DNA from 3 places in the Sporosarcina sp. 6E9 genome. Region 3 is predicted to be linked to each of the others. Evidence: riboswitches for the same ligand, from Rfam matches in the RefSeq annotation. Region 3 holds a riboswitch; each other region holds the start of a gene.
The links. A riboswitch is a leader RNA that binds a small molecule or an ion and turns the genes downstream of it on or off. The one in region 3 is predicted to bind thiamine pyrophosphate.

Region 1 (3,280 bases), on a different contig from region 3:
TAGGTACATCCCGTTCCATGTGTGTCTTTCGTGTTTATCCAAGATGAGCGAACCGAAAACCTTGTGCCTGCTTTTGACATAAACACATCTTCAGCATAGGCTACATCCTGTCGATGGCCGCCCTTGATCACGACAGCCTTCGTGCCTAAGGCTAGTATATGCTTGGCCGCCTCTTCTATGTCTGTAGCCGTTTTGATGGTTAAGCCCGTCAATACTTCAGCTTCCGGGATATTCGGTGTGACGACAGTCGCTAACGGCAAGAGAACAGACTTCAGTGCCTCGACCGCTTCATCGTGCAGTAAGGAGGCCCCCCCTTTAGCAATCATGACCGGATCGACAACGAGCGGTATTCCGCTACCCCGTATCGAATCTGCAACTGCATGAATAATCTCAGCCGAAAACAACATGCCCGTTTTGATCGCTTTCACATTAAAATCTTCTGTAATTACTTTTATTTGCTCGGAAATAATCGTTGGTTCCATTGCTTGAATGGCCGTCACGCCGTGCGTATTTTGCGCTGTAACCGCTGTTATTGCAGATGTTCCAAACACGCCAAGTTCTTGAAATGTCTTGAGGTCCGCTTGAATTCCAGCGCCTCCACCACTATCTGAACCTGCTATTGTCATTGCTACGTTCACCATATAGAAACACGCCCTTCATTATGTTAAAAGCCACACCTGAAACGTCAGGAAGCAGCAACCATCAAAATAAAAGGCGTGGATGCCCACTTTCCTACGTCGGCATAATCCGAATCAGGTTCAAGGGTCCGTGCAAATGCGCACGTCTCAGCCTATAAAAAGGCACCCCTAGTGGTTATCAAACTATTCAGCTTTGATGTAAGTATAACATACTTGAATGGAAATTCGAAATGGACATCGCGTTGACGTGCATGACAACTACTTATCAATCCATTAAAAATACTTTACCGGTATCCGGACTAACCATTAATGAAATTTTTTCTTGCTTTGAATTATAGCCTTCAAACCAATAAGCCCACTTGGCTGCAAATGGATTCCATTCACTTTCCAGTGGAACGTTATACGATTCTTTAATCGTAATATCATAATTGTTAAGTACTATTTCTTTTGCTTGATTAAAAGTTAACGCTGGTAATGAAAAATAAATGCACACCAAAACTATTGAAAAAAGTATAGTATGTCCCGTAATCTTTCGCTTAACTGAAATCGGTTTTTTATTCGTTTTACGATGTTTAGAAAGAATAACAAAAAATACTAAGAAAGAGAATACCACACTCAATGACATGACATTGTTATACACTTGCGAATTAACTAATTCGAGTATGATATAAATAAGTAACGCTATGATAAATTCAGGCATGTACCCCTTCAACAAATCTCCCCTATTCAATATGAAACATATCCTTTTGGTATTCGACTTCTAAATTCATAAACCCTTTTTTACTTTTAATCAATCTATGTTATAGTGATGAGGAAAACAAACTGAATGATTTTGCCACTAGGGGTGTCCTTTACAAGGACTGAGATGCATATGGATATGCGGACTCTTATGACCTGATCTGGTTCATACCAGCGGAGGGAAGTGGGACTGCGTATTTTTATGATGCTAATTCAAAACCGCAGCCGCTTCCCCACTTTCAGGAAGCGGCTTTTTCAATTCAAAAAAATGACTGAAGGCGGGAATTTATCAATGAATCAAACCGAGAATCTCTTAAAAAAACTACGAACAGAGCAACCGCTTATTCACTGCATCACAAATATCGTCGTCGCAAATTTCCAAGCAAACGGCTTACTTGCACTCGGCGCATCGCCAGTCATGGCGGATGCAATCGAAGAAGCCGCCGATATCGCAGCGGTGTCGTCAGCGACCATTTTAAATATCGGAACATTAAAACGAGATACTGTGGAAGCCATCATTCTGGCTGGAAATAGCGCTGTAAAAAATGGATCACCTGTTGTTCTCGATCCGGTTGGCGCTGGCGCTACTTCTTTCCGCAAAGGAAGCGTCCAGCGAATATTGAAAGAGGTAGATGTCACCCTGATTCGATGTAATGCCGGTGAACTCGCAACGATTGCGGGGGTTGATTGGCAGGTTAAGGGGGTCGATGCGGGTGAAGGCGATGCCGATATCGAAGAAATTGCGAAAGAGATGGCGCGTGCACACAATTGCCTCGTAGCCGTCTCCGGAAGAGTCGATATCGTGACAGATGGCCATGAAATCATCAAAATAACAGGCGGGCATCCGCTTATGACGCGTGTCACTGGCGTTGGATGCTTATTAAGTAGTATCGTCGGTGCTTTTTTAGCAGTTGGCCATGAAAATCAGCTAGAAGCCGTCGCTACCGCATTGAATTTTTATAAACGTGCTGGTGAAAAAGCCGCAGAACTGGCCGATGGACCAGGTGATTTTGTTGCCCATTTTCTGAACGGACTTTATTCGAAGGAGGATATTGAAAAATGAATACACGAAAACTTGCGATTATGACGATGTTTGTCGCAATCGCTGTCGCTGGATCTGCATTTGTTTCATTCCCCGCAGGTATCGCACGCGCATACCCAATTCAACATGCAGTCAATGTAGTGGCAGCGATTATGCTCGGACCAATTCCAGCACTTACGATTGCCTTTGTAACGGGGCTTGTTCGCTTATTAACCGGAACTGGTTCACTTCTTGCATTTCCAGGCGGCATGCTTGGCGCTTACTTGGCGGGTGTGATGTACAAACGATTTGGAAAGACTGCGTTTGCTGCGCTTGGCGAAGTGATCGGAACAGGTTTCATCGCGCCATTGTTTGCAGTTCCCTACGCTAAAATACTGATGGGCACGACGGTCACCCCCTTTTTCTTTGTCCCACCGTTTCTGATTTCCAGTTTTAGCGGAGCAGCATTGGGGCTACTTCTTGCTGCACGATTACAACACACACACGTCGGAAAACAACTCGGGACATTAGAATAGTTAGCATAAAAATGGGAGCGCTAAAAAATTAGCCCTCCCAAACACGCTTAACCGAAACATGTCCACCTGTTTCAGAAATACGAAAAACATCCGGGTTCGTGAGCGCTTTCCACTCCTCGAATCCGAAACGCTTGTCAAAACACCTCAACAATAGTGTCATCAGATTGCCATGCGTCACAATGACTGTAGGTCTATCGCCACTTATTTCCTTTAATACTTTATAGGCACGCGTCATTGCTTCTATCGAAGACTCGCCACCCTTATATTTTAAATGGACATCCAAAAAACTGTCTCTTAATTTTTCGAGCCAATTTTCTTCATCCTGCGAACTAAGCACACGCTCAGCC
Region 2 (3,280 bases), on a different contig from region 3:
TTATTCGTGGAATAGAGAGTAGATTGAAGGAAGATAATTATTCCTTACTATTGGCTAGTACGAATAATGATGTTGAACAGGAGAAAAAAGCCTTGGAAATGATGTTGTCATATGGTGTGGATGGTTTGATTGTCGAACCTACAAAAAGCAACTTATACAATCCAAACATTGCCTATTATCTATCATTCAAGGAGCATGATATTCCGTTCATCATGATCAATGCTTATTACGAAGAACTAGACGTGCCTTATCTTTCTCTCGATGATGTGCAGTCAAGCTATCTGGCAACCAAAGAATTGATATCAAATGGGCACACAGAAATTGGGCTTATCTCAAAAATGGATGATTTACAAGGAAAGTTCCGAATGAAAGGATATATAAAAGCGCTCGGTGAGGCTAAATTACCCTTTCATCCAGATCTCGTTTTTTCATACGACACAGAGTCGAAGCCAGATTTGTCTACTAACTTGAGATCGTTTCTAAATGAAAATAGAGAAGTGTTAACTGCCATTGCCTGCTATAACGATGAGGTCGGCCTTGTCGTTGCAAATCAGTGCAAACAACTAGGTATTTCTATTCCAGAAGATCTATCAATTATTGGTCAAGACAATTCTTATATTGCCCAAAACGCTGATATCAAATTAACCACTTTAACTCACCCACAAGAACAAATGGGGCGCGATGCAGCGGATTGGATTATTAAAAAATTACAAGGAAGGCACGACCTGCTGAACGAATACTATTATCAACCAGATCTAATTAAAGGCGAAACCGTAAAAGATTTGACAAAAAAACAATCCAATTGAAGGTACCTGTGCAAGACACAATAATGACTATTCAAAACCCCGAATAAAAACCCAAAAGGAATTCAACAAGTCTTTATACAGCAGGTACCCTCTTTCCACTTCATGCAATTGTAGTGTATTTTCTGAATAGTGCCTTGCACAGGTACCTAATTTTCAAATCTTTTTTTGCACTGTCACCAAATCTTTGCTATGCTATTTAGGAACAGAGATGTTGAAAACTTCATACTAATTTGACCATTAGGGGAATCCTTTTAAAGGACTGAGAGACGAGTGTTTACTCCGATACCCTTATTACCTGATCGGGTTTGTACCTGCGTAGGGATGTGGCGTGTCTTCTTGTGTGTGCATAAATTTGCTTACATCCGACCACTTTCCTACCGGGAGAGTGGTCTTTTTGTGTTTAAAGGAGGAACGATGTGAAACTGATTGCCGTAACAGATGATCGACTGGCCATTCACAAATTAGCGGGGATGCTTCTTGCGATTGAACCGTATATTGACGCGGTTATTTTACGTGAGAAGTCCAAAACTGATGCCGAAGTTTTTGAATTAATCCGTAAGCTAAAGCTAGCCGGGTTTGATCAAATGAAAATAATCGTGCACGGGCGTGCGGACCTGGCAACGATGGCAAACATTCATAAAGTGCAGCTGCCTGGACATGGTTTGCCGTTGTCACTTTTAAAGGACCACTTCCCTGCGCTCTCATTTGGAAGATCGGTTCATTCATACGAAGAAGCGAAAACGGCTATGCGTGAAGGTGCGGACTGGGTTTTGTATGGTCATGTATATGAAACAAATTCGAAAGCACAATTGCCACCACGCGGAACAGATGAACTTAACAAAATCATTTCCGCACTCTCAATTCCTGTGTATGCAATTGGGGGAATTAAACCGAGCCATATTAATGATTTGGATGTAGCTGGCGTGGCTGTCATGTCGTCGATTTTCGGCAGCGACAACGCAATCACAGCTGCAAAAACCTACTATGATGCAATAAAAGGGGGAGTTTATTATGACGAAAACAATTGAGTTAAATGGCAATTCGCATGAAATACCGTCGGAGGTTGGGAACGTTCAACAGTTACTTGAAAACCTGGATCTTGCAGACCGGATTCTCATCGTTGAATTAAATAAAGAAATTGTCGCTAAAGAAGCTTATGACAAGCCAATTAAAGACCGGGATCAAATCGAAATTATTCACTTTGTGGGAGGCGGATGAGCATGCTAAAAATTGCAGATAAAACATTTTCATCACGATTATTATTGGGAACTGGTAAATACCCATCATTTGAAACGCAGAAAGAAGCGGTTCGGGTTTCAGAGGCAGAAATCTTAACGTTTGCGGTGAGAAGGATGAATATTTTTGAACCGTCGCAACCAAATTTCCTCGAACAACTTGACTTGTCGAAATATACATTATTGCCAAATACGGCCGGTGCGAAAACAGCGGAAGAAGCTGTGCGCATCGCGAAACTTGCGCAGGCTTCGGGACTTTGTGACATGGTGAAAGTTGAAATTATCGGATGTGATCACTCTTTATTGCCAGATCCTGTGGAAACGTTGCGCGCGACTGAAATGCTTCTCGAGGAAGGATTCATCGTACTGCCATATACGTCAGATGATGTCGTTCTGGCCCGCCGATTATGCGAAATGGGGGTTCACGCAATCATGCCTGGTGCATCCCCGATTGGATCAGGTCGCGGAATTTTAAACCCGCTAAACTTGTCATTCATTATCGAACAATCGAATGTGCCCGTTATTATCGATGCCGGTATCGGCTCCCCGAAAGACGCCGCCCATGCGATGGAACTTGGTGCGGACGCCGTGTTATTGAATACAGCCGTTTCGGAAGCGGCGGATCCTGTGAAAATGGCTATCGCAATGAAACTCGCAATTGAAGCGGGACGCCTCGGATATGAAGCTGGGCGGATGCCGGAACGTGATTATGCCGTTGCGAGTAGCCCGATGGAAGGATTGCTACCCAATTGAACGAACGCTATTCACGTCAAGAATTATTCACGCCAATCGGTGAAGAAGGTCAGGCGTTAATTCGCAACGCAAGTGTATTCATCCTTGGGGCTGGTGCACTTGGTTCTTCTGCCGGCGAAATGCTCGTCCGCGCCGGTATCGGACGAATCACAATCGTCGACCGCGACATTATTGACTGGACCAACTTACACCGCCAACAACTGTACACCGAACAAGACGTCATCGATCAATTGCCGAAAGCTGTGGCGGCGGAAAAACGATTGACCGCCATTAATAGTGATGTCGATGTAACGGGAATTGTCGTCGATGTCACTCCCGATAATGTGCTGGATTTAATCAAGGGGCATGATTTTATTGTAGACGGAACAGATAATATCGAAATCCGCCTGCTTGCCAACGACGCGGCGTTAAAGCTTGGCGGCATTCCCTTTTTCATGGGGGCTTGCGTCGGCAGTTATGGGCTAACCTTCCCGATTGGAATTAAAA
Region 3 (3,280 bases):
TAACGGTTAAGCCGTTTCGTTTTGCTTCACTTTCGACAGCTTTTCCGATGCCACTTAAATTAGAACCAGCTTTTACACGTAACATAGCACGGTCAAATGCTTCTTTCGCTACATCGCATAATTTTTGTTTTCTTTCATCAGGGGTTCCCACGACAAATGAAATACCTGTATCTGCAAAATATCCACCCGCAGATCCTGAAACGTCTATGTTTACAATATCTCCATCTTTAATAACCCGTGACCCAGGAATGCCGTGCGCCACTTCATTATCGACACTGATGCAAGTGTATCCCGGAAAATCATATTCAGCGATTGGAGCAGAAACAGCACCTTTCTCTTTGAAAAGGCGTCCTCCGATTTCGTCTAATTCTTTCGTTGTCATACCAGGGACAGTCGCTTCCTTCATCGTATCTCTAATTTCAGCAACTATTTTCCCGATCTTTCTTAAGCCTGAAAAATCTTGTTCTGTTTTAGCAATCATGTATTGTACAATCCTTTCTTGCCTGCGTTTATTTACATCCTACACTATAGCATAAAAAACAATATAAAAAAGCCTGCACACATTAATAATGTATGCAGAAGAAATAGGAAAACGACTACTATTTCAACAGTTTCACACCGTGATATACATTCCATACGATGACGATTAAAAATAGTGCAGAATAGATGAGTGTGAATATAAATGGTGCAAAACTCCAAAAGTCAAAACCGCCGCTCAGAATACTAGTTACTCTATTTTCGAAGGAAAACATAGAAAGTGAAAAGATAATTATCCCAGCAATTAAAAGAATAACAGGAATCAGATGAGATATGAAAGCCCGTCTGGCATGATTTTTTACTTCTTGTTCATCCGTAACCAAATAGATGACAAACGGCAGCAATAAAGGAAAGAAGAATACACTAAAATAGCATAAAGAACTTACTAGTTTTTGATTTGTCATCGCTATCCTCCTTGAACGTATAAGGTCAGCTTGCTATAAAACACCATCTATTATACAATAGATTAGGAAAACTTAATAAGCTAAACCACAAGGGGAGCCGTTTCGGCTGAGATAAGACAACTCGTTTTGACCCTTCGAACCTGTAAGATTATTCTTGCGTAGGGATGTGGATGGAAACAGACCTTATTGAAAGACGTGCGTTTCGCTTCTTTCTTAATAGAGACGTCCCGTTCTATCCGGGATGTCTTTTTTTATTTCAATCCGGCATCCCTGCGACAACTAGTTGGGAGAAGATTATATTGAACAGAGGTAGATTACAATTATTATTGGAAATCGCAATTTTAGGCGCGCTTTCATTCGTACTTGATCAGTTAACGGTCTTTCAAATGCCGCAAGGTGGATCTGTCACACTATCAATGTTGCCAATCATTGTAATGGCATTTAGATGGGGCCTAGTTGGCGGTATGTTAACTGGATTTATAAGCGGATTGTTGCAATTAATAACAGGCGGTAAAGTGTTTCATTGGGCACAAGCGCTTCTTGATTATACATTAGCTTACACGCTAGTCGGAGTAGCCGCAATAACAGGAATTTGGTTAATGAGAAACATCGCGAAAAAGAACAAGGGCGGTATGACCGCCGCTATTATTACGGGAACAATCATTGGCGGGCTTCTTCGCTATCTAATCCATTTTATTGGCGGAATTGTCTTTTTCGGATCGTATGCACCCGAAGGTCAACCTGCATGGCTATATTCACTTCTTTATAACGGAAGCTATATGATTCCTTCCATCATCATTTGTGCGATTGTAGCAGTGCTATTATTCACGACGGCTCCAAGATTATTAAAACGCACATAAAAAATAACCTTTCCTCCCAAAGTGGGCGGAAAGGTTATTTTTCTGATGGTTTTAATAAATAAAAGCTAGCTCCAATAACGGCCGTAAGGAAAAGGGCAGCTGTAGAAACAAAGAGCTCATCAAAACCGTTTTTCACTGCAATGCCGATAAAAACCCATATGAATACCGCGTTAAAGGCAATATCACGATAATGATACAAAAAGTGAAGCGCAATTGCGGTTGAAACTGTCAAATAGATGACAGCCCACAGTGAATTACTTAGCCCCCATCCGCTCCATTCATGAAAGGTGAGCAGATAATTTATGAGTTCGATTAAAGAGATGACGCTGCAGCCAAATAACAATGAAATCGGAACTCTATCCCAAAAATGATTCTCTCTTTTTGGGTACGTAAAATAAAGAGCAGCAGTCAGCAGAAGCATTGATAGGATAACGATAAATTCTAAATTGAAAAATTCATAATGCCAAGAATAAATCATAATACTATTTAATAATGTGATGAAAATGAATAAAATGGCTCTAATGTTCAAGATTGCTTTATTATAATTGACTTGGGTACGCCAAAAGTTATAAATCCAACCGCCGAGCAATATATAGATGAATACCCAAATAGCTAGTACATAGCTAGCGGGTGTAAATAGAATGGGTAATCGATTCATGATTTCTGCTGCTGTTAAATTATTAAAAGGAATAGAAATTGAAATAACATAGACAGTAATCGTGAAAAGCAGTGATAACGCCATGGTGATTATTCGCAACATGTTAAAATCCTCCTAATAAATCAGTATACAGTTGAAAGCATGCCCGTGCGAATGTAATTATGAAACTTCTGTCACAAAAAGGATTCTTTTCGATTCTCGAAATTACATGGTATAATAGAGAGGTATATTTAGAAAATTGGAAATGCCTAGGGAGGAACAAAAATGAATGATGTGAAGTATTCTGAAGTATGGGATTTAGATGTATTTTTTAAAGGTGGAAGCGAATCTGAAGAATTAAGAACACATCTAAATGGTGTCGACGAGTTACTTAATTCATTAGAAAAAGAAGCGGTTAAATTTAACGTTCCCGAATCAGTAGGAGCTGCACAGAATATTGTTAACCTAATTGAATCGATTAAAACCGTCGCGTTGAACTTATCGCAAGCAGGCGCAGTAATTGGATGTTTCATTGCGGCAGATACAACAGACAAAAAAGCGCTTTTATTGCAGGGTGAAACGAGTACGCTTGGTGCACGATTCTCGACTGCAATGTTGAAAATTCAACAAACACTTTCAAAATCGGACGATGCAGTTTGGAATAGCCTTATGGAGTCAGTTGAACTAAAAGAATTTGCATTTGTACTAACAGAGTGGCGCGAAGAGGTATCGTTAAAACTTTCGGAAGAGGAAGAAAGTTTAGTAACAGCACTAAGTGTTGACGGGTATCACGGATGGGGAAAATTGTATGATCAACTCGTTGGCGATATTAAAATTACAAT

Region 1: another riboswitch for thiamine pyrophosphate. It lies ahead of thiM (hydroxyethylthiazole kinase); the one in region 3 lies ahead of thiT (energy-coupled thiamine transporter ThiT).
Region 2: another riboswitch for thiamine pyrophosphate. It lies ahead of J4G36_RS10415 (thiamine phosphate synthase); the one in region 3 lies ahead of thiT (energy-coupled thiamine transporter ThiT).

The regions. Positions count from the first base shown of each region.
Region 1 is NZ_JAGEMN010000008.1:40,602-43,881, reverse strand. It holds gene thiD (bifunctional hydroxymethylpyrimidine kinase/phosphomethylpyrimidine kinase) at 1-641, opposite strand, end outside; TPP riboswitch at 713-818, opposite strand; gene J4G36_RS17635 (hypothetical protein) at 904-1,338, opposite strand; TPP riboswitch at 1,469-1,576, shown strand; gene thiM (hydroxyethylthiazole kinase) at 1,645-2,439, shown strand; gene thiW (energy coupling factor transporter S component ThiW) at 2,436-2,933, shown strand; gene J4G36_RS17620 (histidine phosphatase family protein) at 2,962-3,280, opposite strand, start outside.
Region 2 is NZ_JAGEMN010000001.1:2,053,904-2,057,183, forward strand. It holds gene J4G36_RS10410 (GntR family transcriptional regulator) at 1-806, shown strand, start outside; TPP riboswitch at 1,036-1,145, shown strand; gene J4G36_RS10415 (thiamine phosphate synthase) at 1,223-1,834, shown strand; gene thiS (sulfur carrier protein ThiS) at 1,818-2,024, shown strand; gene J4G36_RS10425 (thiazole synthase) at 2,027-2,794, shown strand; gene J4G36_RS10430 (ThiF family adenylyltransferase) at 2,791-3,280, shown strand, end outside.
Region 3 is NZ_JAGEMN010000006.1:112,106-115,385, forward strand. It holds gene map (type I methionyl aminopeptidase) at 1-481, opposite strand, end outside; gene J4G36_RS16895 (magnetosome magnetite crystal formation protein family) at 600-941, opposite strand; TPP riboswitch at 1,022-1,123, shown strand; gene thiT (energy-coupled thiamine transporter ThiT) at 1,238-1,801, shown strand; gene J4G36_RS16905 (tryptophan-rich sensory protein) at 1,836-2,561, opposite strand; gene J4G36_RS16910 (M3 family oligoendopeptidase) at 2,724-3,280, shown strand, end outside.